3 regions of the Pedococcus sp. P2_E2 genome follow, and region 3 is predicted to be linked to each of the others. Evidence: riboswitches for the same ligand, from Rfam matches in the RefSeq annotation. Region 3 holds a riboswitch; each other region holds the start of a gene.

Region 1 (9,438 bases), on a different contig from region 3:
AAGGACTGGGTGCAGGGCGGCACCTTCGCCGAGCTTGTCACCGCGCCCGTCCGCACGGTCGCCCGCAAGCCGAAGTCCCTCGACTGGCACCAGGCGGCGGGCCTCCCGCTTGCCGGCCTCACGGCATACCAGCTGATCGCTCGGCTGGGACTCAAGGATGGCGAGACGGTCCTCGTGCACGCCGCCGCCGGTGGAGTCGGTCTCTTCGCCGTGCAGATCGCCCGAGCTCTCGGCGCGCGCGTGATCGGCACCGCCTCCGAGGGCAACCACGAGTTCCTGCGCGGGCTGGGTGCAGAGCCGGTGACGTATGGCGCGGGGCTGGCCGAGCGCGTACGTGAGCTGTCGCCCGACGGCGTGGACGTCGTGGCCGACTTCGTCGGCGGGGTCCTGGACGTCACGCAGGCCGTTCTCGCCGACGGTGGACGGCACGGGTCGATCGCCGACGGCACCGTCGCCGAGGCCGGTGGCATCGCCGCATGGGTGCGGCCCAACGCCGAGGACCTGACTGCGCTGGGCGACCTCGCCGACGCGGGTCGGCTGACCGTGCCGGTGGCCGACGTGTTCGCGCTCGCGGATGCGGCTGAGGCGTTCGAGCTGAGCCAGACCGGGCACGTCCGCGGCAAGATCGCCATCGAGGTCAGCGTCTGACGGACCCTGGCGGGCCCCCGCCACGCATATGACGCCTGTCCAAAAGGGCGCCCGCGCAACGGATTCCGTGCGTGGGCGCTCTTTGTCGTCCCACCATGCGAGAGGCATATCCTACTTATTTGATAGGCAATGAAGGAACCGCTACCTTCGACGTAGGTCATGAGCTCCAGTGACAAGCCCCGGCTCGCTGGACGGCAACCCTCCCACTCGCGGTGGGGTGCTCCGGGTGAAGACCAGGTGGCAGTCGAACGACCGCCGCAAGCGCGAGGCTCGAGCCTCATCCGAGGACGGAAACCCATGAAGGACAACGGATCCAGGCAGGCAGCCGATCGCTCCTGCCGACCCGTCCTGCGCAGGCACATCGACCTGCTCAGGGTTTCCAGCGCGCTCTGTCGCCCCTGACGCGCGCCCTCGTCGTTCGTCGGCTTCAGCCGGTCTCTGACCTGCGCTCGTAGGTCTGTTCGGCACCTGCTGCCTCGAAACCCATTCTCCTCCAACGGTTCTGCGCCTCGGCGCGGGACCGGCGATTCCCCTTGCCCGAAAGGATCCACCCATGGCTGTCATTGCCACGATCTCCAGCAGTCCCTCCCTCTCCTCCAAGACCGACGCCGTCCTCTCCGACATCGCGAGACAGCTCCAACGCGCCGGCCACGTCGTCGTCCCGATCGTGTTGCGGGACCTGCCGGCCGGCCCACTCCTGCGCGGGGACGCCCATGACCCCGACGTGGCCCGCGCCGTGGCTGCGCTCGAGGCGGCAGACGCGGTCGTCGTGTCCACCCCGGTCTACAAGGCGGCCTACGGCGGCCTGCTCAAGACCTTCCTCGACCTGCTGCCGCAGTTCGCGCTGCGGGGCAAGGTCGTCCTGCCGGTGGCCACCGGCGGCACGCCCGCCCACGTGCTGGTCGTCGACTATGCCCTCCGCCCCGTCCTGGCGAGCCTGTCGCCGAGCAGCATCACCCCGGGCTGGTTCGTCCTGGCCGACCACGTGAGGCTCGTCGACGGGGGTGAGGCCTTCCTCGACGAGGCTGCCCTGCGCCCGCTGCGCGAGGTCACGACCGTCTTCCTCGACACCGTGGCAGGACGCTCGCTGGTCACCGCGGGTGCCGTGCTCCGCGAGGCGGTGGCCTGATGCGCACGATCCGTGGTTCCTTCACCGCGAGCCGGGCGCTGGTCGCCTCGCTGGCGGCGGCCCTCCCACTCGTCCTGGTGTCCGGCTGCTCGCTCCCGTCGAGCGAGGCCAGCACGTCCGCGAAGGACAAGGGGCCGGTGACCATTCGCTACCAGGGGTGGGCCAACTCGGTGTCCCTACCTGAGCTCGCCTCCGACCTGGGCTACTTCCCCACCCTCAAGCTCAACTGGGTCGGCAACACCACGAGCGGTCCCCAGGACATCCAGTCCGCGGCCACGGGGCAGACCGACTTCGGCGGTGCGTTCTCCGGCGCCGTGGTCAAGCTCATCAGCGCCGGCGCCCCGGTCAAGGCCGTCATCAACTACTACGGCGAGGACGTCAGGACGTTCAACGGCTTCTACGTCAAGGACGACAGTCCGATCCGGACCCCGCACGACCTGATCGGCAAGAAGGTCGCTGTCAACACCCTGGGGGCGCACGCCGAGGCGGTCATCGACACCTACCTGAAGAAGAACGGCCTCACGCCGGCGCAGATCAAGCAGGTGCAGCTGGTCCCGCTGCCCCCGAACGACACCGAGCTGGCCGTTCGGCGTGGGCAGGTCGACGTCGGCACCCTCTCGGGGGTCCTGCAGGACCACGCCATCGCCACGGGTGGGCTGCGGTCGCTGTTCAGCGACTACGAGCTGTTCGGCGCCTTCAACGGTGGTCAGTACGTCCTGCGGGACGACTTCATCGCCAAGCATCCTGCGGCAGCCAAGGAGTTCGTCACCGGGGTCGCCAAGGCGATCGAGTGGGAGCGCACGAGCCCTCGCGAGACCGTCATCGCGCGGTTCAGCACCATCATCGAGAAGCGTGGTCGCAACGAGAAGACCGACAACCTCAAGTTCTGGAAGAGCGTGGGAGTCGCCAGCAAGGGCGGCGTGATCAGCGACCAGGACTTCACCCGCTGGGAGCCGTGGCTCGTCGACAGCGGGGTCCTCAAGCAGGGCGCGCTCAAGCCCCGCGACCTCTACACCAACGACTACAACGGGCTCGCGTCGAAGGCGTCCTCATGAGTGCCCACATCGAGCTGCGTGGCGTGACCAAGGAGTTCGCGCTCCGCCCGACCAGGGACCAGCCGCAGGCGCGCACGCTGGTCGCGCTGGAGGACGTGTCGCTGGAGGTGCCACGCGGTGAGTTCCTCACGCTGGTCGGACCGAGCGGGTCGGGCAAGACCACCTTGCTCGACCTGCTCGGCGGGCTGAGCCGCCCCACGAGCGGCAGCGTCCTCGTGGACGGCGCCGAGGTGACCGGTCCCGGTCTCGACCGGGGCATCGTCTTCCAGCAGTACGCCCTGTTTCCCTGGCGGACCACCCTCGCCAACGTGACGTTCGGCCTCGAGCAGCGGGGACTGAGTCGCCGCGAGCGCACCGAACGGGCCCGCGAGAACCTGGCCCTCGTGGGGCTCGAGGGGTTCGAGGACCGCTACCCCCACGAGCTCTCCGGTGGGATGAAGCAGCGGGTCGCGATCGCCCGGAGCCTGGCCTACCAACCCGGGATCCTCCTCATGGACGAGCCGTTCGCGGCCCTTGACGCGCAGACCCGTGAACAGCTGCAGGACGAGCTGCTGCGGATCTGGCGAGCCACCGACACGACGGTCGTGTTCATCACCCACGGCATCGAGGAGGCGGTCTACCTCGGCCAGCGCGTGGCCGTCCTGAGCGCCCGCCCCGGGCGTCTCAAGGCCCTCGTCGACGTCGACCTCGGCGACCGCGAGTCCACCACGGACCTGCGGTCGGACCCCCGCTTCGTGCACTACCGGCACGAGGTCTGGACGCTCCTGCACGACGAGGTGCGCCGCGCCCAGGACGCCGGTCACCTCAAGATCCAGCCCGACGGCACAGAGAAGGCAGCCTGATGAGCACCGCAACCCTGGACCCAGGTCGTGATCTGACAGCGCCGACGCAGCCCGGCCCGGCACCCGAGGCGAGCGTGGCTCGGCGGGCTGCCACGCGGCATACCTGGTGGGGTGCCGTCGCGCGCCGCCTCGGGCGGGGGACGCGCAGGTCTGCGGCCGTCGTGCTCTTCCTGCTGTTGTGGGAGTTCGGCACGCAGTACCTGCTCGACCCCGCGCGCAAGGTGTTCCTCCCGCCTCTGCACGAGGTGCTCCAGGCGTGGTGGGGACTGGTCCAGAGCGGCCAGCTCCAGCAGCACGTCGCGGCCAGCCTGACCCGGTCGGTGATCGGGTTCAGCGTCGCGGTCGTCGCGGGCATCGGGCTGGGACTCGTGGTGGCGTGGTACGACGGCCTGCGCGAGTTCCTCACGCCGCTGCTGGAAGCCTTCCGCAACACGGCCGCCCTCGCGCTCCTGCCGGTCTTCGTCCTACTGCTCGGGATCGGGGAGACGAGCAAGATCTCGATCGTCGCGTACGCGAGCTTCTTCCCGGTGCTGCTCAACACGATCGCCGGGGTGCGCACGGTCGACCCGCTCCTCGTCAGGGCCGCCCGGTCGCTGGGGCTGGGCAGCCTGAGGCTGTTCCAGAAGGTGGTCCTGCCCTCCGCGGTGCCCACCATCTTCACGGGCGTCCGGATGGCGGGCACGGCCTCGATCCTGGTCCTCATCGCCGCCGAGATGGTGGGCGCGAAGGCGGGGCTGGGCTACCTGATCGTCAACGCCCAGAGCAGCTTCCAGATCCCGGACATGTATGCCGGCATCCTCACCGTCTCGCTGTTCGGGCTCCTCGTGAACACCGTCCTCGTCCGGCTGGAGCGGCACTTCTCGCGCTGGCGCGTCGCTGCCGCGGCCCGCTGACCAGCACCCCAGATCCGTTGAAAGGAAAGCTGAACCATGTCCACTGAACCCCGAGAGCTCCATCTCAACGCCTTCATCATGTCGACCGGCCACCACGAGGCCGCCTGGCGACACCCTGAGGTCGAACCCGCCCGCGCGCTCACGCTGCAGCACTACGTCGACATCGCCAGGACGGCCGAGCGCGGCCTGCTCGACTCGGTCTTCTTCGCCGACGGAGTGGCGCTGCACGGCAACGTGAAGCACAACACGCACAGCGCCTTCGAACCGCTCACCCTGCTCTCGGCCCTGGCCGCCTCGACGACCCACGTCGGGCTCATCGCGACCGCGTCGACGACCTACAACCATCCCTACACACTGGCTCGCGCGTTCGCCTCGCTCGACCACCTCAGCGGTGGGCGGGCCGGGTGGAACATCGTCACGAGCGCCGGGCAGGACGAGGCGCGGAACTTCGGGCTCGAGGGTCGCCCCGACCACGAGGCGAGGTATGCGCGGGCCACCGAGTTCGTCCAGCTCGCCCAGGCGCTCTGGGACTCCTTCGACGACGAGGCCGTCATCGCCGACAAGGTGTCGGGCATCTACGCCGACACCGACCGCATCGCTCCGATCGACCACAAGGGCCCGCACTTCGAGGTGCGCGGCCCACTCAACATCCGCCGGCCCGTGCAGGGCTACCCCCTCCTGGTGCAGGCGGGGTCGAGCGAGTCGGGCAAGGAGTACGCGGCCCGCTTCGCCGAGGCCGTCTTCACCGCGCAGCAGACGCTCGAGGAGGCGCAGGCGTTCTACGCCGACCTCAAGGGCCGGCTCGCCGCCCACGGTCGGCGCCCGGAAGCCCTGCTCATCCTCCCTGGCATCAGCCCCGTCATCGGGCGCACCGAGGAGGAGGCCAAGGAGAAGGAGGCCGAGCTCAACGCCCTGATCAACCCGGCATACGGGCTGGCGCAGCTCTCGACCATGCTCGACCACGAGCTGACCGAGGGCGACCTCGACGGACCACTGCCGCCCGTGGCGGTGGGCACGGAAGGCAACCAGAGCCGCAAGCAGCTGATCCTCGACCTGTCCGAGCGCGAGGGCCTCACGGTCCGCCAGCTCATCGAGAGGCTGGCCGGCGGGCGCGGCCACCGGGTGTTCGCCGGGACGGCCGTGCAGGTCGCCGACCAGATCCAGGAGTGGTTCGAGCAGGGGGCAGCCGACGGGTTCAACGTCATGCCGCCGACGCTGCCGGGCGGTCTGGACGACTTCGTCGACCTCGTGGTCCCCGAGCTGCAGCGTCGGGGCCTGTTCCGCACCGAGTACACGGGCAGGACGCTGCGCGACCACTACGGCCTGCCCCGGCCGGCCAACCCCAACACCGAGCACGCCCTCACCACGAAGGAGCACGCAGCATGACCGCCATCGCGACCGACCGGGACGTCCGCAAGATCACCGGACGGATCGGCGCCGAGATCGTCGGCGTCGACCTCACCTCCGACCTCGACGCCGAAACCATCCAGTTCCTCAACCAGGCTCTGCTGGAGCACAAGGCGCTCGTCTTCCGCCGTGCCCCGCTCACCGACGATCAGCAGGAACGGTTCGCCGCGCACTTCGGCCCGCTCACGACGGCGCACCCCACGGTCGCGTCGGCGCCGGGCGCCCCGCGGATCCTTCCCGTCGACAGCGAGAAGGGGGCGGCCAACCACTGGCACACGGACGTCACCTTCGTCCAGGCGCCACCGAAGGCGACCACCCTGTCGAGCAAGGTGGTCCCACCCCACGGCGGCGAGACGCTGATCGCCAACACCGGTGCGGGCTACCGCGACCTGCCCGAGCCGTTGAGGCTGCTGGCCGACTCGCTCTGGGCGATCCACACCAACGACTACGACTACGCCGAGCCGGAGGAGTCCCTCGACGACCAGGCCAGGGAGAACCGTGCTGAGTTCACCTCCACCGCCTATCGGACCGCCCACCCGGTCGTGCGCGTGCACCCCGAGACGGGGGAGAAGGGGCTCTACCTCGGCGGCTTCGCCCAGCGGCTGGTCGGGCTGTCCGCCGCGGAGAGCCGGGACCTGATCCGGCTGTTCCAGTCCTACATCACGCGCCCCGAGAACGTCGTGCGTGTCGCCTGGGAGCCGGACCAGCTCGTCATCTTCGACAACCGGATCACCCAGCACTACGCGATCGACAACTACGACCACCTGCCGCGCCGCCTCCACCGGGTCACGGTCGCGGGCGACGTGCCGGTGGGGCTGACGGGGGAGAAGAGCAGGGTGATCGAAGGGGACGCGTCGCACTACACGCAGGGGGACTGACAGGGATGCCGCAGGGCTGGGCCGGCGCACGAGGCCCAGCCCCGCGGCATACCCGGACATGCGAAGAGGCCCGCACGTGTGTGCGGGCCTCTTGGCTTTCGAGCGACCCCGACCGGGCTCGAACCGGCGACCTCCGCCGTGACAGGGCGGCGCGCTAACCAACTGCGCTACGGGGCCTAGATGGTGCTTTTACTGCGTATCCCCAACGGGATTCGAACCCGTGCTACCGCCGTGAAAGGGCGGGGTCCTAGGCCGCTAGACGATGGGGACCAGTTCAACGGCCCCCCGCCGTTAGCGCCAGGCGCGGATCCGTCGAGGACTCGCGAAAGCATACGGGCAGACCGCCCGGATAACCAAAACGGGTCCGTGGGCGACGCCAGCCGGGGCTCGCCGCAGCACGTCCCCACGACCCGACGGTATGCCGCGTGGCTGGTCAGGGGCGTGCCTCGCGCAGCGCCGCGCGCACCCGGTCGACGGCCGCCGACTCGCTCAGCCCGGCCCGTGCGGCCAGGATGGCGTAGTCCGCGGCGCTGCGGTTGAGGGCGACATCGAGGGGTTGAGAGGCCGCCGCCACGACGGTCCCGGCGCGACTTCGGGTGGTGACAAGACCCTCGGCCTCGAGCTCCTTGTAGGCCCGGGCCACGGTGTTGACCGCCAGGCCCAGGTCGGCGGCCAGCCCGCGCACGGTAGGGAGCCGGTCGCCCTCCGCGAGGGTGCCGCGGGCGATCAGCCCGGCCAGCTGGGCGCGGACCTGCTCGAAGGGTGGCTCCGGGGCAGTCAGGTCGACCGACACCGGCGGGGTGCTCACCCGCCGCTCGCAGCCGTCTGCGGGGCGGCCCACGTCAGCAGGCGGTCGACGTCCCAGGTGGTGACGATCCGGTCGGGGTCGATCCCCAGGGCCTCGGCGCGCTCGCAGCCGTAGGCCTTCATCTCCAGCTGCCCCGGGGCGTGCGCGTCGGAGTCGATCGCGAATACGCAGCCGATCTCCATCGCCAGCCTGATCAGCTCGTCCGGCGGGTCGCGCCGCTCGGGACGGCTGTTGATCTCGACGGCGGTGCCGTGCTCGGCACAGGCCTCGAACACGGCGCGGGCGTCGAACTCCGACTGCGCTCGCGTCCCGCGCGATCCCTCGACGAGCCGCCCGGTGCAGTGGCCCAGCACGTTGACGCGGGGGTTGGACACCGCGGCCACCATCCGCTTGGTCATCGGCGCCTTGTTCATCTTGAGCTTGGAGTGGACGCTCGCGGTGACCAGGTCGAGCTTGGCGAGCATCGCGTCGGTCTGGTCCAGCGACCCGTCGTCGAGGATGTCGACCTCGATCCCCTTGAGCAGCCGGAACTGCCCACCCAGCGACGCATTGACTGCGTCGACGATGGACAGCTGCTTGGTCAGCCGCTCGGCCGTGAGCCCGTTGGCCACGCGCAGCTGGGGGGAGTGGTCGGTGAGGACCACCCACTCGTGCCCGAGCTCCACGGCCGTGAGCACCATCTCCTCGATGGGACTGCCGCCGTCCGACCAGTTGGAGTGCGAGTGGCAGTCGCCCTTGATCTGGGCGAGCAGGTCCGTGCCGCCCTGGGCGAGCGGCTTCGCCTTTCCCTGCAACGACTCCAGGTATGCCGGGAGCTCACCGTCCAGGGCCTCGCTCACCACGGCGGCGGTGGACTTCCCGATCCCGGCGAGGTCCTGCAGGGTGCCGGCCTTGTGGCGGCTGCGGAGTTCGTCGTCCGGTGTCTCCCTGACCGTGACGACGGCTTTGCGGAACGCCTCGACGCGGTAGGAGCCGGCCCGTTCCCGCTCGAGCAGGAAGGCGATGCGTCGCAGGGCCTCGTCGGGCTCGACGGGTGCGGTGAGGGGTTCCACGGACGCGACCACGGCGCTACCCCTTGAACTGCTGCCGGATCATGAAGTCCCAGACCCGGTCGCCACCCAGCGTCCTCGTGGCGATGAGGGCCCTGGCTGCCGGCGTCACGATGTAGCGCGACCGGGGGTGGCGCGACTCGACTGCCCTGACGACGACCTTGGCGACGGACTCCGGGCCGGTGGCCACCATGGGGTTGCCGTAGCCGCCGGTGGTGTTGCTGGCGCTGGAGGCCAGCAACGCGGCATACGGTGAATGTTGTTGTGCCGCAGCGGCATCGGAGGTGAGGGCGGTCTCCTCGAAGCCGGTCCGGATGAGGCCTGGCTCGATCAGGCTGACGCCGATGCCGAAGCCGCGCACCTCGTTGCGCAGGGCGTCGGTGATCGCCTCCACGGCGTACTTGGTCGCGTGGTAGTAGCCGCCGACGGGGAAGGTGAAGCGGCCCCCCATCGAGCCGATGTTGACGACGCGACCGCTGTGGGCTTCGCGCATCGCCGGCAGGACGAGCTGGGTGAGCCGGGCGAGTCCGAACACGTTGGTCTCGAACATGGTGCGCACCTTGTCGAGGTCTGTTTCCTCGATGGTGCCGTACTCGCCGTACCCGGCGTTGTTGACCAGGGCGCCGATGCTGTCGTGCTCGGCCTCGATCGTTTTGACCGCGCTGGACATCGACTCCTCGGAGGTGACGTCGAGGGCGAGAATGCGCGCTCCCGCGGCTTCGAGGTCGG
Region 2 (9,438 bases), on a different contig from region 3:
CGTCGCGAACATCAGGCCGCTGATGAGGACGAGCCCGACGAAGGTGCGGTCGCGCAGGAGCATGCCGTAGGTGTTGAGCACCGGGCGGAGGGCCAGCGGCCTGCGTCGCTCCGCAGGAAGCGTCTCGCGCAGGGCGAGACTGGCCAGTGTCACCAGGAGCACACCCGCCACGGCGAGGATGACGAACACCCCGCGCCACGAGGTGAGCCGGAGGATGAAGCCGCCCAAGGTCGGGGCGAGCACCGGCGCGAGACCCATGACGAGCATCAGGCGGGACAGCATCGTCGCGGCAGCCGACCCCGCGAAGAGGTCGCGCACCATCGCCATGGCAACCACGGACACGGCCGCGTTGCCCAGGCCCTGGATCGCCCGGCCGACGGTGAGCAGCTCGATGGTCGGGGCGAACGCACAGAACACCGAGGCCGCGATGTGCAACGCCAGCCCGGCGATGAGTGGTCGGCGGCGTCCGATGGCGTCCGCGAGCGGCCCGACGAGGAGCTGCCCGAGCCCCATGCCCAGCAGGATGCCGGTCAGCGTGCCCTGCACGGCCGACTCCGACGCCGCGAGGTCGCGGGTGATCGAGGGCAGCGCCGGCAGGTAGGTGTCGATGGTCAGCGGACCGATCGCGATCAACGCGCCGAGCACGAGGACGAAGCGGAGGTACGAACGGCCCGTCGGGGCCGCCTGGACACCGGTGCTGGCATGCGGTGACGGCGTGCGCGTGGGGGTCGCGGTCGAAGTCGGGGCGATCGAAGTCGGGGCTGTCGGAGTCGGGGCGGTGGCGTCAGTCAGTGTCTCGGGAGCGGCAGTCACCTCTGCGCAACGACGAAGGGCACGGGTCTATTTCATCCCGCGCCCTTCATCTCGGGTCTGGTCAGTCCCTGCCGGTGAGCTCCCAGGCGTCGAGGGACTCCTCGACTTCCTCGCGACCGGCGAGCCCTCTCGCCACCGGGTCGTTGTCGTAGCGTGAGTCCGGCGCGTAACCGGGCGTGTAGCCGGAACCCGCAAGGGCGACCTCGTCCGTCCGCTCGACACCCGTGTCGTCAGGATCCGCCGCCTGTCCGTCGAACACCGGCTCCATCTCGGGCACCTCGTCCCCACGCATGAGCGCCAAGGTCATGGGCAGGTCGTCGAGCTTGATCAGCACGTCGCGCGCCTTGGAACCCTCGGACGGACCCACCACCCCGCGGGACTCGAGCAGGTCCATGAGCCGACCTGCCTTGGCGAACCCGACGCGCAGCTTGCGCTGGAGCATCGACGTCGAGCCGAACTGGGTCGTCACGACGAGCTCGGTGGCCTGGAGCAGCAGCTCGAGGTCGTCGCCGATGTCGTCGTCCACCTGCTTCTTGGCCGCCACCACCGTGACGTCGTCGCGGTAGCTGGGCTTGAGCTGGCCGGTCACGTGCTTGACGACCTGCTGGATCTCGGACTCGGTGACCCACGCACCCTGGACGCGCATCGTCTTGGAGGAGCCCATCGGCAGGAACAGCGCATCGCCCTGACCGATCAGCTTCTCGGCACCGGGCTGGTCGAGCACGACCCGGCTGTCTGCCAGCGACGAGGTCGCGAACGCCATCCGCGACGGCACGTTGGCCTTGATGAGGCCGGTGACGACGTCGACGGACGGGCGCTGGGTCGCCAGCACTAGGTGGATGCCCGCGGCCCGTGCCAGCTGCGTGATCCGGACTATCGACTCCTCGACGTCCCGGGGCGCGACCATCATCAGGTCGGCGAGCTCGTCGACGATGACCAGCAGGTACGGGTACGGGTGGATGACCCGCTCCGAGCCCGCCAGCGGCTTGACCTTGCCCGCCTTGACCGCCTTGTTGAAGTCGTCGATGTGCTTGAAACCGAACTGCGCGAGGTCGTCGTAGCGCGTGTCCATCTCACGCACCACCCAGGCAAGCGCCTCGGCGGCCTTCTTGGGGTTCGTGATGATCGGCGTGATGAGGTGCGGGATCCCCTCGTATGCCGTGAGCTCCACCCGCTTGGGGTCGACCAGGACCATGCGCACCTCGTCGGGCGTGGCCCGCATGAGGATCGAGGTGATCATCGAGTTGACGAAGCTGGACTTGCCCGCGCCGGTGGCGCCCGCGACGAGCAGGTGCGGCATCTTGGCGAGGTTGGCGATGACGTAGCCGCCCTCGACGTCCTTGCCGACGCCCATCACCATCGGGTGCTCGTTGCCCCGCGCTGCCTGGCTGCGGAGCACGTCGCCGAGGCTGACCTTCTCGCGGTCGGCGTTGGGGATCTCGATGCCGATCGCGGACTTGCCCGGGATCGGCGACAGGATGCGGACGTCGGCCGAGGCCACGGCATACGCGATGTTCTTGGAGAGCGCGGTGACGCGCTCGACCTTGGTGCCACGGCCGAGCTCGACCTCGTAGCGGGTGACCGTCGGTCCACGGCTGAAGCCGGTGACCTGGGCATCGATGTCGAACTGCTCGAGCACCTGGCTCAGCGACTCGACCACGCGGTCGTTCGCGGCACTGCGGGTCTTGTGCGGGGAACCCGGCTCAAGGATGGCGTTGTCGGGCAACGTGTAGGTGATGTCGCCGGCGAGCGCGAGCTGCTCGACTCGCTGTGGCAGCGGGGTCGTCGGGGGCGCCTCAAGGGCGGCCTTGACCTCGATGGCCGGGCCCTTGGCGGGCGAGGTGGTTTCGGCAGTCGCCGAAGGGGCCAGAACGCCGGGCGAGGTGGGGCGCTTCTCGCCGGGGCGGAACCGCCGACCGTCGGGTGCCACGAGAGCGGCCTGCTCGAACGCCTCGTCCCCCTCGAGCGGACCCTCCGGGTCGATCACGCGGCGACGACGCCTGGGCTTGTCCTCGACCGCGTCGGCGAGCGGGTCCTTCCCGGCGTCGACCGTCCCACGGTGGAGGAGGTGGTCGCGCAGCTCGGCGAGGCGGGTGGGGACCATGTGCACGGGCGTCGCGGTCATCACCAGGAGGCCGAAGAAGCCCAGCATCAACAGGATCGGCACGGTGCCGTAGACCGACACCGCGGCCTCGAGCGGGCTGGATGCCAGGAACCCGATGATGCCGCCACCGTCACGCATCCCGTCGGCGCCCTGGGGTGGGGTGGGGATGTCGGCGGCGACGTGGGCCAACCCCGAGGCGGCGAAGGCGAGGGCGCCCAGGCCGACACCGAGGCGGGAGTTGGCCGAGTCCTCTTGCGGCGCGCGCAGGAAGCGGATGCCCAGGAAGAGCAGGGCGAGCGGCACGGCATAGGCGACGCGTCCGAAGGTGCCTGCGACGACGGCGTGCACGACGTCGCCGAGGGCGCCCTCGAAGGCCCACCACTCCCGGGCGGCGACGAGGATCGACACTCCGATGAGGAAGAAGCCGAGCCCGTCACGTCGGTGCTCGGGCTCGAGCTCACGGGCGCTGGTGCCGACCCGGCGCACCGCGCCGCCGGCCACGTGTGCCATGCCCATCCAGGTGCCGCGGACCGCGCGCAGGGGCAGCGGCAGTCCGCCACCGCTGGCCTTGCCACGCGCGGGGGACTTGCGGGGTGTGCTGCTCTTGCGGTTGGCGGGGCGTGTTGCGGTGCCCCGGCTCCCCGACGAGCGCGACCCTGCATTTGATCGTGCTGGTGTGGACGGACGTGTCGCCATGCTCCGCAGGCTACGCGAAGGTCACACGGGACACACGCGTCACACGCGTTCCACCCGCAGGCAATGTGTCCGGATCGCCCTGGCCCGAACGGCCGAGTTGCCCTCCCCGATCGGGTACGAAGGGCAGGTAGCCCTTACCAGGGCGCACGCCCGGTGGGACGCTGGGCCTTGCGTCTGGCGGGGCCTGTGCCGACGACCAGCAGTGGTCGTCGGCACAGGCGCGCACAGGGGGAAGGGTCGCGTGGGGACGGCGATGCCGACCCGCCCCGCCAGATCGCTCGGCCCTGCCTCCGGCCACCTGGCGGTCACGGACTTCCGCCATCTCAGATCGCGGGAACCCACGCCCACGTGCTGGATCCCGCTTGACCCGTGCCGCTACCCTCGACGACAGGTCATGAGTGTCAGCGCACAGCCCCGGCTTGCTGACCAGCAACCCTCCTCCGCGGTGGGGTGCTCCGGGTGACGACCGGGCCGACTGCACCCGCAGCCGGCAAGCGCGGACTCGGGAGCTCTCGGGTCCCACCCGGACCAGGAGCTCTACCCATGTCGATCGCGAGCACCCCGCCACCAGCCTTCCGTCGCAGCGCCCCCCTCGCGCACGCCCGCACCCAGAGCCACCTCCGCCCTGTTCCCGATGCCCGGTCACTGGGCGAGGTCGGCCCGCTGCCCGCGGTCGTGTCGGAGTCGCTGCTCGTGCCGACGCTGGACGGGGCCGTGGACTACGCCAACTTCGACCACGCGGCGTCCACGCCGGCGCTGGTCAGCGTCAAGAAGGCCGTCGACACGGCGGTGCGCACCTACTCCTCGGTCCACCGCGGCAATGGCTGGGCCTCCCGGGTGACCTCGTCCTGGTACGAGCAGGCGCGGGCCGAGGTGCGGTCGTTCGTCGGGGCACGCGAGGGCGACGAGGTCGTCTTCACCCGCAACAGCACCGACTCGTTCAATCTCCTGGCGCGATGTCTGCCGCGCCACACGCAGGTCTTCGTCTTCGAGTCCGAGCACCACGCCGCGCTTCTGCCGTGGCCCCACCAGCGCACCCACCGGCTTCCGGTCCCCGGCAGCATCAGCGACGCGAGGGCGCTCCTGCGGACTGCGCTTCGCGACCACCCCGGCCGCCACCGGTTGGTCGTGCTCGCCGGCGCCTCCAACGTCACGGGAGAGATCTGGCCGGTCCGCGAGCTGGCGGCGATCGCCCGCCAGGCGGGCGCGAGGGTGGTCCTCGACGCCGCGCAGTACGCCCCCCACCGCCGCGTGGACCTGGACGACCTCGGTGTCGACTACGCCGTGCTGTCCGGCCACAAGCTGTACGCACCGTTCGGCACGGGAGTCCTGGCAGGCCGGGCGGACTGGCTGGACGCTGCGGCGCCCTACCTCGCCGGCGGCGGCGCCACCAAGTCCGTGACCGAGCGCGCAGTCGTGTGGCAGAAGGGGGCCGCACGCCACGAGGGCGGCAGTCCCAACGTCATCGGCGCGATCGCCCTCGCTGCCGCGTGCCATGCCCTGCGGGCGCACGCGGACGCGGTGGAGGAGCACGAGCGCACGCTGGGCCAGCGTCTGCTCGACGGTCTGGCCGCCATCGACGGCGTGCAGACCTACTCCCTCTTCAGCCCGGACCACGAGCGCGTTGCCGTGGCGACCTTCACCATCGACGGGGTCGACTCGTCACTGGTGTCCGCGGCCCTGTCGGCCGAGCACGGCATCGGGGTCCGGGACGGCAAGTTCTGTGCGCACCTGTGCGTCGACGCCCTGCTCGACGACCCCCACGCCGTCGGGTCCACGACCGCCGTCCGCGCCAGTGTCGGGCTGGCCACGACCGCTGAGCACGTCGAGCGGTTGCTGTCAGCCGTGGCCGAGCTCGCCGAGCACGGACCCCGCGCCGACTACGTCAACGGACCGCAGGGGTGGTTGCCGGTCGGCGACCCGCGCGCGCTCGACCTCGCGCGCCCCTGGTAGCCGCCCCCGCGGCATACCCGAGCCCCACCTGCCGCACCTTTATCGGGTGACCCGATAAAGGTGCGCTTCACCCGGAAACGGTTCTCGGGTGAAGCGCGCCCTTCTCGGGTGGAGCAGGCGCAGGCTAGGCCTGGATGACGACCGGGATGATCATCGGGCGCCGGCGGATCTTGCCGCCGACCCAGCCACCGATCGCCCGGCGCATGACCTGCTCGAGCTGGTGGGAGTCGGTGACGCCGTTGCCGGTGGCCTCGGCGAGCGCCTGTTCGATCTTGGGCCGCACCTGGCTGAAGATCTCGTCGTCCTCGGCGAAACCCCGGGCCTGGATCTCCGGCCCCGCGGCGATCTTGCCCGTGGCGGAGTCGATCACGACGATGACCGAGATGAACCCCTCGTCACGCAGGATCCGGCGGTCCTTGAGCAGCGCCTCGTCGAACTCACCCACCGAGGACCCGTCGACGTAGACGTAGCCGCACGGGACCGCCCCGACGATGCGCGCGACGCCGTCGACGAGGTCGACGACCACGCCGTCCTCGGCCAGCACGACCTGTTCGCGCGGCACACCGGTCTGGACCGCCAGCTCGGCGTTGGCGACGAGGTGTCGCCACTCGCCGTGCACCGGCATCACGTTGCGGGGCTTGACGATGTTGTAGCAGTAGAGCAGCTCACCGGCGCTGGCGTGGCCGGAGACGTGCACCTTGGCGTTGCCCTTGTGCACGACGTTGACACCGAGCCGCATGAGGCCGTTGATGATGCGGTAGACGGCGTTCTCGTTGCCGGGGATGAGCGACGAGGCCATCAGGACCGTGTCGCCCTCTCCCACGTCGATGCGGTGGTCACGGTTGGCCATCCGCGACAGGGCCGCCATCGGCTCGCCCTGCGACCCCGTGCAGATCAGGACGACCTTGTCGTCGGGGAAGTTGTCGAGCTTCTTGACGTCGACGAGCACGCCGTCGGGCACGTGGAGGTACCCCAGCTCGGCGGCGATCCCCATGTTGCGCACCATCGACCGGCCCACCATGGCGACCTTGCGCCCGGCCGACTCGGCGGCGTTGAGCACCTGCTGGACCCGGTGCACGTGCGAGGAGAAGCAGGCGACGATGATCCGGCGCTCCGCGTCGCGGAAGACCTTGTCGATGGCCGGCGCGATGTCCTTCTCCGGCGTCGTGAAGCCGGGGACCTCGGCGTTGGTCGAGTCCGTCATGAACAGGTCGACGCCCTCCTCCCCCAGCCGCGCGAACGCGCGCAGGTCGGTGAGCCGGTTGTCGAGCGGCAGCTGGTCCATCTTGAAGTCACCGGTGTGCAGGATCGTGCCGCCGGGTGTCCGGACGAACACCGCGAGCGCGTCGGGGATCGAGTGGTTGACCGCCACGAACTCGCAGTCGAAGACGCCGAGCTTCTCGCGCATCCCCTCCTTGACCCCGAGGGTGTACGGCGTGATCCGGTGTTCCTTGAGCTTGGCCTCGATGAGCGCCAGTGTCAGCATCGAACCCACGATCGGGATGTCGCGCTTCAGCTTGAGCAGGTAGGGCACCGCGCCGATGTGGTCCTCGTGGCCATGGGTCAGCACGATCGCCTGGATGTCGTCGAGCCGGTCCTCGAGGTACTCGAAGTCGGGGAGGATCAGGTCGACGCCGGGGTGGTGGTCCTCAGGGAACAACACGCCGCAGTCGATGACGAGCAGCTGGCCGTCGTGCTCGATGACCGCCATGTTGCGGCCGACCTCGCCGAGACCGCCGAGCGCGATGATGCGCACGCCGTTCTTCGCGAGCGGCCGGGGCAGGTTCAGCTCGGGGTGGGGATGACTCACAGCAGGCCAGACTCCTTGAGACCGGCGCGCAGGATGTCCAGGTGCTCCGGTGGTGACTCGACGAGCGGCAAGCGCACCGTCGCGTGGTCGATGACGCCGAGCTCGACGAGCGCGGCCTTGGCCATGATCGCACCCTGGGAGGTGCTCATGATGGCGTCGACGGCGGGGACCAGCCGTCGGTGGATGTCTCGGGCGCCGTCGAGGTCGCCGCCGTCGACGGCTGCGACCATCGCGGCATAGTCCTTGCCTGCGACGTGGCCGACGACGCTGACCACCCCTATGGCACCGAGGGCGAGCCAGGGCAGGTTCGCGGCGTCGTCGCCGGAGAAGTAGAGCAGGTCGGTCGCGGCCATGACCTTGGTCGAGGCCCACCCGTCGCCCTTGGCGTCCTTGACCGCGACGACCCGGTCGTGGGCGGCGAGCTCGAGGAGCGTGGCGGTGTCGAACGGGATGCCGGTGCGGCCCGGGATGTCGTAGAGCATGACCGGCAGGTCGGTCACGTCGGCCACCGCGTGGCAGTGCGCGACGAGCCCGCGCTGGGTCGGCTTGTTGTAGTAGGGCGAGACGAGCAGGAGCCCGGTGGCGCCGGCCTCCGCCGCACGACCGGCCATCTCGACGCTGTGTGCGGTGGCGTTGGAGCCGACCCCGGCGACGACCGCCGCGCGACCGTCGACGGCCTCGGCGACGAGGCGCACCATCTCGATGGACTCGTCGTCGCTCAGGGTGGCGGACTCACCGGTGGTGCCGTTGACGACGATGCCGTCGTGGCCGCTGTCGAGCAGGTGGGCGACCAGTCGGCGGGCGCCCTCGAGGTCGAGGCTTCCGTCGGGCTTCATCGGGCTGACCATGGCGGTCAGGACGCGGCCGAACGGGGACGAGGTGCTCATGCCTGCAGGCTATCGCCCCGCAGAGCACGCCCCGCGCGGCGGACACCGACCGGGACGCAATTTGGCGGGAAGGTGACGCCGAGCTGGCGGCATCGACGCGACACCGAGGTATGCCGCGGTGCCGGCCACGCGGCATACGCTGCGGTTTTGGTCTGCTTCGGTGCCCTGTCGCCGCCCGGCGTTACGCTGCGTCCGTGCAGCAGTATCTCGACCTCCTCGACCACGTCATGACGACCGGGACGGACAAGTCCGACCGCACCGGCACCGGCACCCGCTCCGTGTTCGGCTACCAGATGCGGTTCGACCTGTCCGAGGGCTTCCCGGTGCTCACGACCAAGAAGCTCCACCTCAAGTCGATCATCGGCGAGCTGCTCTGGTTCCTGCGCGGCGACTCCAACGTGCGGTGGCTCCAGGAACGCGGCATCACCATCTGGGACGAGTGGGCGGACGAGAACGGCGACCTGGGGCCGGTCTACGGCTACCAGTGGCGGTCCTGGCCGACCCCAGACGGCGGCCACGTCGACCAGATCGCCAAGGTCATCGAGTCGATCCGCACCAACCCTGACAGCCGTCGGCACATCGTGTCGGCCTGGAACGTCGCGGACGTCGACTCGATGGCGCTCCCGCCGTGCCACACGATGTTCCAGTTCTACGTGTCCCCCGCGGTGGACGGGCACCGGCCCAAGCTCTCCTGCCAGCTCTACCAGCGTTCGGCCGACATCTTCCTCGGCGTCCCGTTCAACATCGCCTCCTACGCGCTGCTCACCATGATGGTGGCGCAGGTCTGCGACCTCGAGCCCGGTGACTTCGTGCACACCCTCGGCGACGCCCACCTGTACTCCAACCACGTCGAACAGGCCACCCTCCAGCTGACCCGAGAGCCCCTCCCCCTGCCGCAGATGAAGATCGCGTCCGGCAAGGAGATCGACCAGTTCGACCTCGGCGACTTCGAGCTGGTCGGCTACCAGGCGCACCCCTCGATCAAGGCGCCCATCGCGGTCTGAGTCAGGCCGCGGACCGTGCGGGCCCGGCGGTGACCTCCGCGTGGTCGCTACCCTGTGCCCATGACCAACGTGACGCTCATTGCCGCGGTCGGCCGCAACGGCGTCATCGGGGCCGACAACGACATGCCGTGGCACCTGCCCGAGGACTTCGCCTACTTCAAGCGGACGACC
Region 3 (9,438 bases):
CCACGCACCACCCACACACCAAGGAACATCCATGTCTTCGACTGCTGTCGTCGAGTCCGTCTCGACTCCGGAACCCGACGCCGCGCCCAGCGGCAAGGGCCGGCACCTCGGCATCGCCCTGACCGTCATCACGGCCGCGCAGCTCATGGTCGTGCTCGACGGCACGATCGTGAACATCGCGATGCCGCACATCATGGCCGACCTCGGCTTCACCCAGGAGAACCTCTCGTGGGTCGTCACGGCCTACACGCTCGCCTTCGGTGGGCTGCTGCTCCTCGGGGGGCGCCTCGGTGACCTGTTCGGCCGCCGCAAGGTCTTCATGACCGGTGTGCTCGTCTTCGCCGGGGCCTCGCTCCTCGGCGGCCTCGCCCAGACCGAGGGCATGCTGCTCGGCGCCCGCGCGCTGCAGGGCATCGGTGCCGCGCTGGCCTCCCCCACCGCCCTCGCCCTGATCACCACGACGTTCCCGGCCGGGCCGGCCCGCAACCGCGCCATGGGCGTGTATGCCGCGATGTCCGGCGCCGGTGCGGCCGTGGGCCTCATCCTCGGTGGCGCGCTCACCGAGATCGACTGGCGCTGGACGATGTTCATCAACGTGCCGATCGGCCTCCTCGTGGCCTTCATGGCGCCGCGCTTCCTCTCCGAGTCGGAGCCCGGCAAGGGCCGGATCGACGTCCCCGGGGCGATCCTGGGCACCGGTGGGCTCGTGTCCCTGGTCTATGGCCTCACCAACGCCGCCAGCGACTCCTGGACCTCGGCGACCACCCTCACCACGCTCATCGCCGGTGTCGCGATGCTCGTCGCGTTCGTCGTCGTGGAGATGCGTTCCTCCCACGCGCTCATGCCGATCCGCATCCTGGCCGACCGCACCCGCGGCACGTCCTTCGCCGTGATGCTGATCGTCGGTGCCGCGATGTTCGCGATGTTCTACTTCCTCGGCCTCTACATCCAGCAGGTGCTGGGCTACTCGCCGCTGAAGTCCGGTTTCGCGTTCCTGCCGTTCTCGTTCGGCATCGTCGTGGCGGCGCAGATCGCCTCCACCCTGATGACCCGCGTGGACCCCCGATGGATCGCCGGGGTGGGCACCCTGCTCGCCGCGACGGGCATGTTCGGCTTCGCCCAGCTCGACGTCGACAGCTCCTACGCCACGGGCCTCCTGCCCTGGATCACCGTCCTCGCGGTCGGCATGGGCCTCACCTTCGTGCCGATGACGCTCACGGCCACCGCCGGCGTGGCGTCCGAGGACTCCGGTGTCGCCTCGGCGGTGCTGAACACCATGCAGCAGGTCGGTGGGGCCCTGGGCCTGGCGACCCTCAGCACGGTCTTCGCGAACGGCGCCAAGGACAAGGGCGCCGAGCTCGGTGCCGCGCTCCAGACCAAGGCCGCGTCTGGCGCTCTGTCCCCGGAGCAGCTCCAGGCCGCACAGCACCAGATCGCGCTGCAGGCGCAGACGTTCGGCTCCAGCCACGCCTACCTGGTAGCCGGCGTGATGATCATCATCGGCTCGCTGATCACCTTCGGCTTCCTGAACGTCAAGCACGAGTCGCTGTCGTCCGAGGGACACGAGAACGTGCACCTCGCCTGAGCTGCTCATCGCGCCGACGAGGGCCCCGACCACCTGTGGTCGGGGCCCTCGTCGGTTGTGCAGCAGGAGTGCCGCGAGTCACCCCAGGGCGGCGATGGCCGCGCGGATCCGCTTCTCCGACACCGGGTATGCCGTGCCGAGCCCGTTTGCGAACAGGCTCACCCTCAGCTCCTCGACCATCCACCCCACGTCCCGGACCGGGGCCGAACGGCGCTCGACGGGCGGCAGGGAGTCGAGCAGGTCGGCATACGCGATCTCGACCCGGTCCACGACCTCCTGATTGGCCGCGTCGCGCGCCAGCGCGGCCGGCGAGGACGGGGCCTTCTCCAGCCGTTGCAGCATCGCCCGCAGGTAGCGCCGCAGGTGGGGCAGGCGCGCGAGCCCGGTATCGGCGATGAAGCCGCCGTAGACGAGGCTGTCGAGCTGGGCTCGGACATCGGCGACGAGGGCCGACGCGGCTGGAGCGGTGAGGCCGTCGAGGCGCACCCGCACCTCCCTCGCCGCGGAGAGGACCGGCTCCACCTCCGCGACCACCGTCAGGACGCGCGTCGCGATGTGGGTGCGGACCGCTGCGAGCACCGCGCCGAACGTGGCGGCGTCGCGGACTCCATCGGCGCCCGCCCCGAGGCCATCTCGCTCGAGGACGATCGCGTCGACGGCGCAGGCCAGGGCGTCGTCGAGCAGGGCCGGCACGGAGCCGTGCGGGTTGTCGCCCAGAGCCAGCTTCTGCGCGTTGCTGAGGGTGGCCAGCACTCGCTTCCAGGGCGCCGTCGTGTTGAGCAGCAACAGCCGCCGCACGCCCAGCGCAGTGGCCGCGCCCGCCTCTCTCGCGCCGGGCATCACGACGATGTCGACGCGGTCGCCGCGGTCCACCAGCGCAGGGAAGCCGTGAACGGTCTGGCCACCGGACGTCGACTCGAAGGTCGCAGGCAGGTCACCGAAGTCCCACTGCCGCAGTCCTTTCCGCTCGATGGCTGCGGCCGCACTCGACATCCGCCGCTGCACCTGGCCGGCCAGCTGCTCCTGGAGGGCGCCCAGGTCCTTGCCGCTGCCCAGCACGCGTCCAGTGCCGTCCTCGACGGCGAACGTGATGCGCAGGTGGTCGGGGACTCGGTCTGCCGCGAACTGTTCGGGCGGCACCTGGATCCCGGTGCGTGCGCGGAGCACCCGAGCGAGCTCGTCAGCCAGCCGTCGGTCGCCGCCGGGCTGGGCCTGCGCGAGGGCAGCAGCCGCGTGGTCGGGCGCCGGGACGAAGTGCACCCGGGTGGCCTTCGGCAGTGACCGCAGCAGCGCCGTCGCCAGCTCCTCCCGCAGCCCGGGCACCTGCCAGTCGAAGCCCGCGTCGGACACCTGGTTGAGCACCTGGACAGGAATGTGCACCGTCACGCCGTCCGCCGCCGCACCCGGTTCGAACTGGTAGGTGACCGGCAGCTCGATGCCCCCTTGTGTCCACGTCCTCGGGTAGTCGAGGGCGGACACCCCCTCCGCGCTCTCGCGGGTGAGGAGCTCTTCGGTGAAGGTCAGCAGCTGCGGCGTCGTGCGGCGGGCGTCCTTCCACCAGCGGTCGAAATGGCGTTGGGAGACCACCTCGGCGGGTACCCGTGCGTCGTAGAACGCCACGAGGTCCTCCTCGTCGACGACGATGTCGCGACGCCTGGCTCGTTCCTCGAGCTCGGAGAGTCGTTGCAGCAGAGCCTGGTTCGCGGTGAAGAACGCGTGGTGCGTGTCCCAGTCCCCCTCGACCAGGGCATGCCGGATGAACAGGTCCCGCGACTCCTCGGGGTTGATCCGCGCATACTGCACGGTGCGGGCGGCCACGAGGGGGACGCCGTAGAGCGTGACCCTCTCGGTCGCCACCACGGCGCCCTGCTTGCGAGACCAACGCGGCTCGGAGTAGGTGCGCTTGACGAGGTGGTGGGCCAGCCGCTCGGCCCAGATCGGGTCGATCCTGGCGTTGCTGCGCGCCCACAGCCGGGTCGTCTCGACGAGCTCGGCCGACATCACCCAGGTCGGCTGGCGGCGGAAGAGCGTCGAGCCGGGCGAGATGCCGAACCGTGCACCGCGGGCCCCCAGGTAGTCACGCTTGGCCTCGTCGCGCAGCCCGATGTGGGACAGCAGTCCGGCCAGCAACGCCTGGTGGATGAGGTCGGCGTTGGGCGGCTCCCCCGGGGCTGCGGTCGCCGCCTTGGTGTCGATGCCGACGTCCTGGCACGCCTTGCGCAGCTGGCTGTGCAGGTCCTGCCATTCCCGCACCCGCAGGTAGTGCAGGTACTCCGTGCGGCACATGCGCCGAAAAGCACTGTGCGACAACGCCTTCTGCTGTTCCTTGAGATAGGCCCACAGGTTCAGCAACGACATGAAGTCAGAGTGCTCGTCGCGGAACCTCGCATGCGACTGGTCGGCCTGGGTCTGCTTGTCGGCAGGTCGCTCGCGCGGGTCCTGCATGGAGAGCGCGGCGACGATGACCAGCACCTCGCGGGTGCAGCCCAGCGCGCCCGCCTCGATCAGCATGCGTCCCAGCCGCGGGTCCACGGGCAGCCGGGCCAACGACGTCCCGTATGCCGTGAGCCGCCTTCCGCGGCCACGCCCCTTCCGGGGCGGGCCCGTGGAGGGCGACGCCGCGGCATACCCGTCTGGGCCGTCCTGCCCGATGTCGAAGGCCTGCAGCTCCTCCAGCAGTCGGATGCCGTCGGCCACCTGACGGGCGTCCGGGGCGTCCACGAAGGGGAAGGCCGCGATGTCGCCGAGGCCCAGCGAGGTCATCTGGAGGATGACGGACGCGAGGCTGGTGCGCTGGATCTCGGGCTCGGTGAACTCCGGTCGCGCCTCGTAGTCCTCCTCGGAGTACAGCCGGATGCAGATGCCGTCGGCGAGGCGCCCACAGCGGCCGGCGCGCTGGTTCGCACTCGCCTGCGAGATCCCCTCGATCGGCAGCCGCTGCACCTTGGTGCGCTGGGAGTACCGCGAGATGCGCGCGGTGCCGGCATCGACGACGTAGCGGATGCCGGGCACAGTGAGCGAGGTCTCGGCGACGTTGGTGGCCAACACGATCCGGCGTCCGGCGGCTCGTCCGAAGACCTTGTGCTGCTCGGCCGCGGACAGGCGCGCGTAGAGCGGGAGCACCTCGGTCTGCGGCAGCTTCATGCTCTCCAGCGCGTCCGCCGTGTCCCGGATCTCGCGCTCCCCGGACAGGAACACGAGGATGTCGTGACCGGTGCCGTCCGCGGCCCGCTCGGTCCACAGCTCCTCGACGGCCTCACACACGCCGGTGACCTGGTCGCGCTCTTCGGCGGTGGGTCGCTCAGGGTCGACGAGGGGGCGGTAGCGGACCTCCACCGGGTAGGTGCGGCCGGACACCTCGATGATCGGCGCCGGCTCACCACGGGCCGAGAGGAAGTGCTCCGCGAACCGCTGGGGGTCGATCGTCGCCGACGTGATGATGACCTTGAGGTCAGGGCGTCGCGGTAGCAGCTGCTTGAGGTAGCCGAGGATGAAGTCGATGTTGAGCGACCGCTCGTGCGCCTCGTCGATGATGATCGTGTCGTACTTGCGCAGCAACCGGTCTCGTTGCATCTCGTTGAGGAGGATGCCGTCGGTCATCACCTTGACGAGGGTGGAGTCGCTGCTCTGGTCGGTGAAACGCACCTGGTAGCCGATCGCGCCGCCGAGCTCCACCTCGAGCTCCTCGGCGATCCGCTCGGCGACCGAGCGGGCTGCGATGCGTCGCGGCTGGGTGTGCCCGATCAGTCCGGCCTGCCCGCGCCCCACCTCGAGGCAGATCTTGGGCAGCTGGGTGGTCTTGCCCGAGCCCGTCTCGCCCGCGACGATGACGACCTGGTGGTCGCGGATCGCGGCGGCGATGTCGTCCTTGCGCGTGACGACCGGCAGGTCCGGCGGGTACTTGAGCTCCGGCACGGGCGGCGGGACGCGCGCGGGCCGAGGTGGGCCCGCCCGACGTGGCCGCCGAGACCGGGACCGCTGCTCGGAGGACACGGGCGAAATCATACGGGTGAGCCCCAGCCACCCCTGGATCTGCTCAGCGCACCAGTGTCGTCAGGTTGCGCGGGTTCGGCAGCTGGTCGGGAGCCAGGATCGCCCCGCCACCTGCGACGGTCACCAGCACGAGGACGACGGCAAGGACCGTCACGACCGCGACGAGGAGAAGCGGTGCGACCTGGTGTGGAAGGTGGACCGTGTGGACGTGCAGGTGGAGCGTCACGGGCCCCGGATGCGAAGCCATGCCCCAGTATCCCCCCGCGGCCGCCGGCTGACACCTGCATTCGACGTGTTGGGTCGGACGCAGGTGTCAGCAGTCGGCTCAGACGCCCTTGGCCGCGATGAAGCCCTGCTCCAGGTCGGCAAGGATGTCGTCGATGTGCTCGATGCCCACGGCGAGGCGCACCAGCCCCGGCGTCACCCCGGCCTTCAGACGATCGCCGTCCGGGCCCTGGGAGTGGGTCGTGGAGGCCGGGTGGATCGCGAGCGAGCGCACGTCACCGATGTTGGCGACGTGGCTGTGCAGCACGAGGGACTCGACGAACCGTCGCCCCGCTTCGACGCCGCCGACGATCTCGAACGCCAGCACCGCCCCAGCACCCCGCGGCGTGTACTTCGTTGCCTTCGCGTACGACTCGTGGTCCGGCAGGGAGGCCCACACGACCTGCTCGACCTGCTCGTGCTGCTGGAGGAACGCCGCCACCTTGTGCGTGTTCTCCAGGTGCCGCTCGATGCGCAGGCTCAGCGTCTCGATGCCCTGGGCGATGAGGAAGGCGTTGAACGGTGCGATCGCGGGACCAAGGTCGCGCAGCAGCTGGACGCGCGCCTTGAGGATGAACGCGAGGTTGGCGCCGAAGGCACTCCCCACGCCGAGGTCCCGCGCGAACACCAGCCCGTGGTAGCTCTCCTCCGGGGTGTTGTAGTTGGGGAACTTGTGGGGGTCGGCCCCGAAGTCGAACGTGCCCCCGTCGACGATCACCCCTGCGATCGACGTGCCGTGACCACCGAGGTACTTGGTCGCCGAGTGCACGACGATGTCGGCTCCCCACTCCAGCGGACGGATGAGGTAGGGCGTCGCGATCGTGTTGTCCACGACGAGCGGCACTCCGGCCTCGTGGGCGACGGCCGCGACGCCCTCGATGTCGAGCACCTCCGACTTCGGGTTGGAGATCGTCTCGCCGAAGAACAGCTTGGTGTTGGGCCGGACGGCGGCCCGCCACGACTCCAGGTCGTTGGGGTCCTCGACGAAGCCCACCTCGATCCCGAACTTGGGGAGGGTGTGCTTGAGCAGGTTGAAGGTGCCGCCGTACAGGCTCGGGCTCGCCACGACGTGGTCCCCCGCCTCGGCGATGTTGAGGATGGCCAGGGTCTCGGCGGCCTGGCCCGAGGCGACCAGCAGCGCCCCGACCCCGCCCTCGAGCGACGCGACTCGCTGCTCGACAGCGTCCTGGGTCGGGTTCATGATGCGGGTGTAGATGTTGCCGAACTCCTTGAGGGCAAACAGGTTTGCCGCGTGTTCCGTGTCCTTGAAGACGTAGGACGTCGTCTGGTAGATCGGCAGGGCGCGAGCGCCGGTGGCGGCGTCCGGCTCCTGTCCGACGTGGACCTGCCGGGTCTCGAACGACCAGTTGGTGGAGCTCATCTCGGTGTCCTTCACTCTCGTATGCCGCGTGGCACGGATCGGGGGCCCGTCACCGGCGGAGCGGGTGGTCGAGGTGCCTGTGAAGGGGAGGTTCGAGCTCCCGAGGTCCTGTGATCACTGATGCCACCGCCGGAACGGTGCGGGACACGTGGTGGGTCTCCCGCGCTTGCGGACGGCAACTGCGCCGCCCGCCAGGTCTTCACCCGGGGCACCCCACCGCGGAGGAGGGTTGCCGGCCAGCGAGCCGGGGCTTGTCGCTGGCACTCATGACCTGGGCCGAGGCTACGCCGGGGAGGTGAGCGAGCGGCATACCCATCTCTCATGGCGGACGCACGAACGGCGGGTCAGCGAGCGCCGGGACGTGGGTCGGGATCGGGGGTGGTGCCGCGCGCGTCGGTGGCGTCGCGGGCCCGCATCGCCAGGTCCCCCTCGTGCCGGGCGTACAGGTCGCGCCCGGTGCCGACGGCCCCCAGACCCGCCGCGGTCGCCTCGGCCGCGAGGCCGGTGACGAACATCGTCCGCGACCGGTCGGGGTCACGGGTCACCAGGGCGAGGTCGTCGAGCCACTTGTTGCGCACGAGGACGCGTGCACGTCCCGCGACCTGCTCGGCCACCCAGTGCGCCGTCGCGGTCGGCGAGCCCGGCGACCGGGTCGCGCGGAACGTGCGGGCGTCGGGCTGGTACTCGGCTCGACCGGCGCGGCGAAGCTCCTCGGCCGTCGCGAGCCGGAGCCGTTGAGCCGTGCCGAAGCGCAGCGAGCGTCGCGCCGTCCTCGTCGGGCCCGCGAGGGCCGCGGGGTTCGTCGCCAGGGCGCCTCGCTTGAGCACGCCGGACGCGGCGCCGGTGACCGACATGGCGGCGCCCACGCCGATGTGGCCCCAGTCCCCGTCGCCGTAGCCGACCTTGACCACCGCGTCTGCCGTCAGCTGGAGTCCGTCGCACGCCCCGGCGGCGACCCCCAGCGCCTTGGACGGCGGCGTGGGAGCCATCGCCACGGCCCCTGCCGCGCTCCCGAGCACGCCGGCCCCGCGACTGAGCCCCGTCAGCGAGTCGTACATCCGTGAGTCGTCGAGGCCGTCCTGGACGAGCTGGTGCAGAACCGTGGCGCACCGGTGGTCCGCCTCGGCGAACCGATGCCAGGCTGCGGCATGGCGGCGTTCGGCGACCTGGACGAGCTCGAGCTGCTCCAGCTCCTTGCGGTGCAAGTCCGCGGCGACCGCACGCTGCGTCGGGTCGGCGCTCTCCTGCGCCGTCACCCGCCGGTTGCCGAGGGCGACCGCTAGCTGCCACGCCTCCGCGTGCGTCGTCACCGCCCAGGAGGCGTCGTGCTGCGCCTCCGCCAGGGCTGCGGCAAGGGGCCGCAGGGCCACCGCCGACACCGCGTAGCGACGCCCGACCGAGACCAGGAGCGAGGCCGCGGTGCGGGACCGAGCGGCGAAGGCGGCGCCGCCCGGCCCCTCCCAGGTCGTCCTGCTCGGGTCGCCGAGGCTTCGCACCGTGCTCGCCAGGGCCAGCAGCAGCTCGCCCTGCCCGGCCAGCCGGTCGGCGAGTGCGCGCACCGTGCCGGGATCACCCGACAGCGGCCTCAGGATCGTCATCCCTGGCCACCGTCGAAGGCAGCGGCGCTCCTGCCCTCGACGTCGGCGTACAGCCGCCCGGCCAGCGCCGTCGCGGCCGCGAGGTCCTCGAGCGCGCGGCCGAGCACGTGACGTTGGTGCTCGAAGTCACCCAGCACCGACGCGAGGGCTCCGGCGCTGTCGCCGGGGCCCAGCGCCCAGGTCTGCTCCGAGCTGCGCACCGCCTGCCAGAGGAGGTCGTCGGCCACCTCCCGGAGGGAAGCGCCCAGCGCCACGATGGTGTCGGAGTTCACCTCGATCCGGGTCATGGGTCCGAGGGTAGGTCGGTCGTGGGACGCCTCCCGGAGTTGTCCACAGTCGCATGTGCGCCGGATCCTCGGCGCCCGACAGCTCCCACCGAGCCGACCCGCCTGCTCGACCCCTCCACCCGAGATGTGCCGGTTCGTGCTGTGATGGACCCATGAGCATTGTTGGTGAGTACGTCGCCAGCCCCACCGGCTGGGTCCGAACGCAGGTCGAGCAGATCGAGGCCGCCGGGACGACCCGAGCGGTCGCCATCCAGGGTCGACGGGTCGTGATGCTGACCATGATCGGCCTCTCCGGCAAGGTGCGAAAGGTGCCGTTGATGCGCGTCGAGC

What was found. Region 3 has a riboswitch for S-adenosylmethionine ahead of AC1DWR_RS02415 (bifunctional o-acetylhomoserine/o-acetylserine sulfhydrylase). Riboswitches for the same ligand answer to the same signal wherever they lie in the genome.
Region 1: another riboswitch for S-adenosylmethionine. It lies ahead of ssuE (NADPH-dependent FMN reductase); the one in region 3 lies ahead of AC1DWR_RS02415 (bifunctional o-acetylhomoserine/o-acetylserine sulfhydrylase).
Region 2: another riboswitch for S-adenosylmethionine. It lies ahead of AC1DWR_RS13745 (aminotransferase class V-fold PLP-dependent enzyme); the one in region 3 lies ahead of AC1DWR_RS02415 (bifunctional o-acetylhomoserine/o-acetylserine sulfhydrylase).

The regions. Positions count from the first base shown of each region.
Region 1 covers NZ_JBFUEM010000005.1:52,627-62,064, reverse strand. The annotation lists gene AC1DWR_RS11590 (NADP-dependent oxidoreductase) at 1-648, shown strand, start outside; SAM riboswitch class IV at 804-918, shown strand; gene ssuE (NADPH-dependent FMN reductase) at 1,202-1,777, shown strand; gene AC1DWR_RS11580 (ABC transporter substrate-binding protein) at 1,777-2,832, shown strand; gene AC1DWR_RS11575 (ABC transporter ATP-binding protein) at 2,829-3,674, shown strand; gene AC1DWR_RS11570 (ABC transporter permease) at 3,674-4,567, shown strand; gene AC1DWR_RS11565 (LLM class flavin-dependent oxidoreductase) at 4,604-5,953, shown strand; gene AC1DWR_RS11560 (TauD/TfdA dioxygenase family protein) at 5,950-6,852, shown strand; tRNA gene AC1DWR_RS11555 (tRNA-Asp) at 6,956-7,029, opposite strand; tRNA gene AC1DWR_RS11550 (tRNA-Glu) at 7,050-7,122, opposite strand; gene AC1DWR_RS11545 (GntR family transcriptional regulator) at 7,286-7,660, opposite strand; gene AC1DWR_RS11540 (PHP domain-containing protein) at 7,657-8,724, opposite strand; gene AC1DWR_RS11535 (oxidoreductase) at 8,729-9,438, opposite strand, start outside.
Region 2 covers NZ_JBFUEM010000006.1:103,622-113,059, reverse strand. The annotation lists gene AC1DWR_RS13755 (multidrug effflux MFS transporter) at 1-750, opposite strand, end outside; gene AC1DWR_RS13750 (FtsK/SpoIIIE family DNA translocase) at 875-3,613, opposite strand; SAM riboswitch class IV at 4,004-4,116, shown strand; gene AC1DWR_RS13745 (aminotransferase class V-fold PLP-dependent enzyme) at 4,157-5,566, shown strand; gene AC1DWR_RS13740 (ribonuclease J) at 5,691-7,376, opposite strand; gene dapA (4-hydroxy-tetrahydrodipicolinate synthase) at 7,373-8,263, opposite strand; gene AC1DWR_RS13730 (thymidylate synthase) at 8,458-9,267, shown strand; gene AC1DWR_RS13725 (dihydrofolate reductase) at 9,328-9,438, shown strand, end outside.
Region 3 covers NZ_JBFUEM010000001.1:507,216-516,653, reverse strand. The annotation lists gene AC1DWR_RS02430 (DHA2 family efflux MFS transporter permease subunit) at 32-1,585, shown strand; gene hrpA (ATP-dependent RNA helicase HrpA) at 1,664-5,590, opposite strand; gene AC1DWR_RS02420 (hypothetical protein) at 5,622-5,804, opposite strand; gene AC1DWR_RS02415 (bifunctional o-acetylhomoserine/o-acetylserine sulfhydrylase) at 5,904-7,223, opposite strand; SAM riboswitch class IV at 7,381-7,495, opposite strand; gene AC1DWR_RS02410 (hypothetical protein) at 7,568-8,821, opposite strand; gene AC1DWR_RS02405 (hypothetical protein) at 8,818-9,108, opposite strand; gene AC1DWR_RS02400 (nitroreductase family deazaflavin-dependent oxidoreductase) at 9,261-9,438, shown strand, end outside.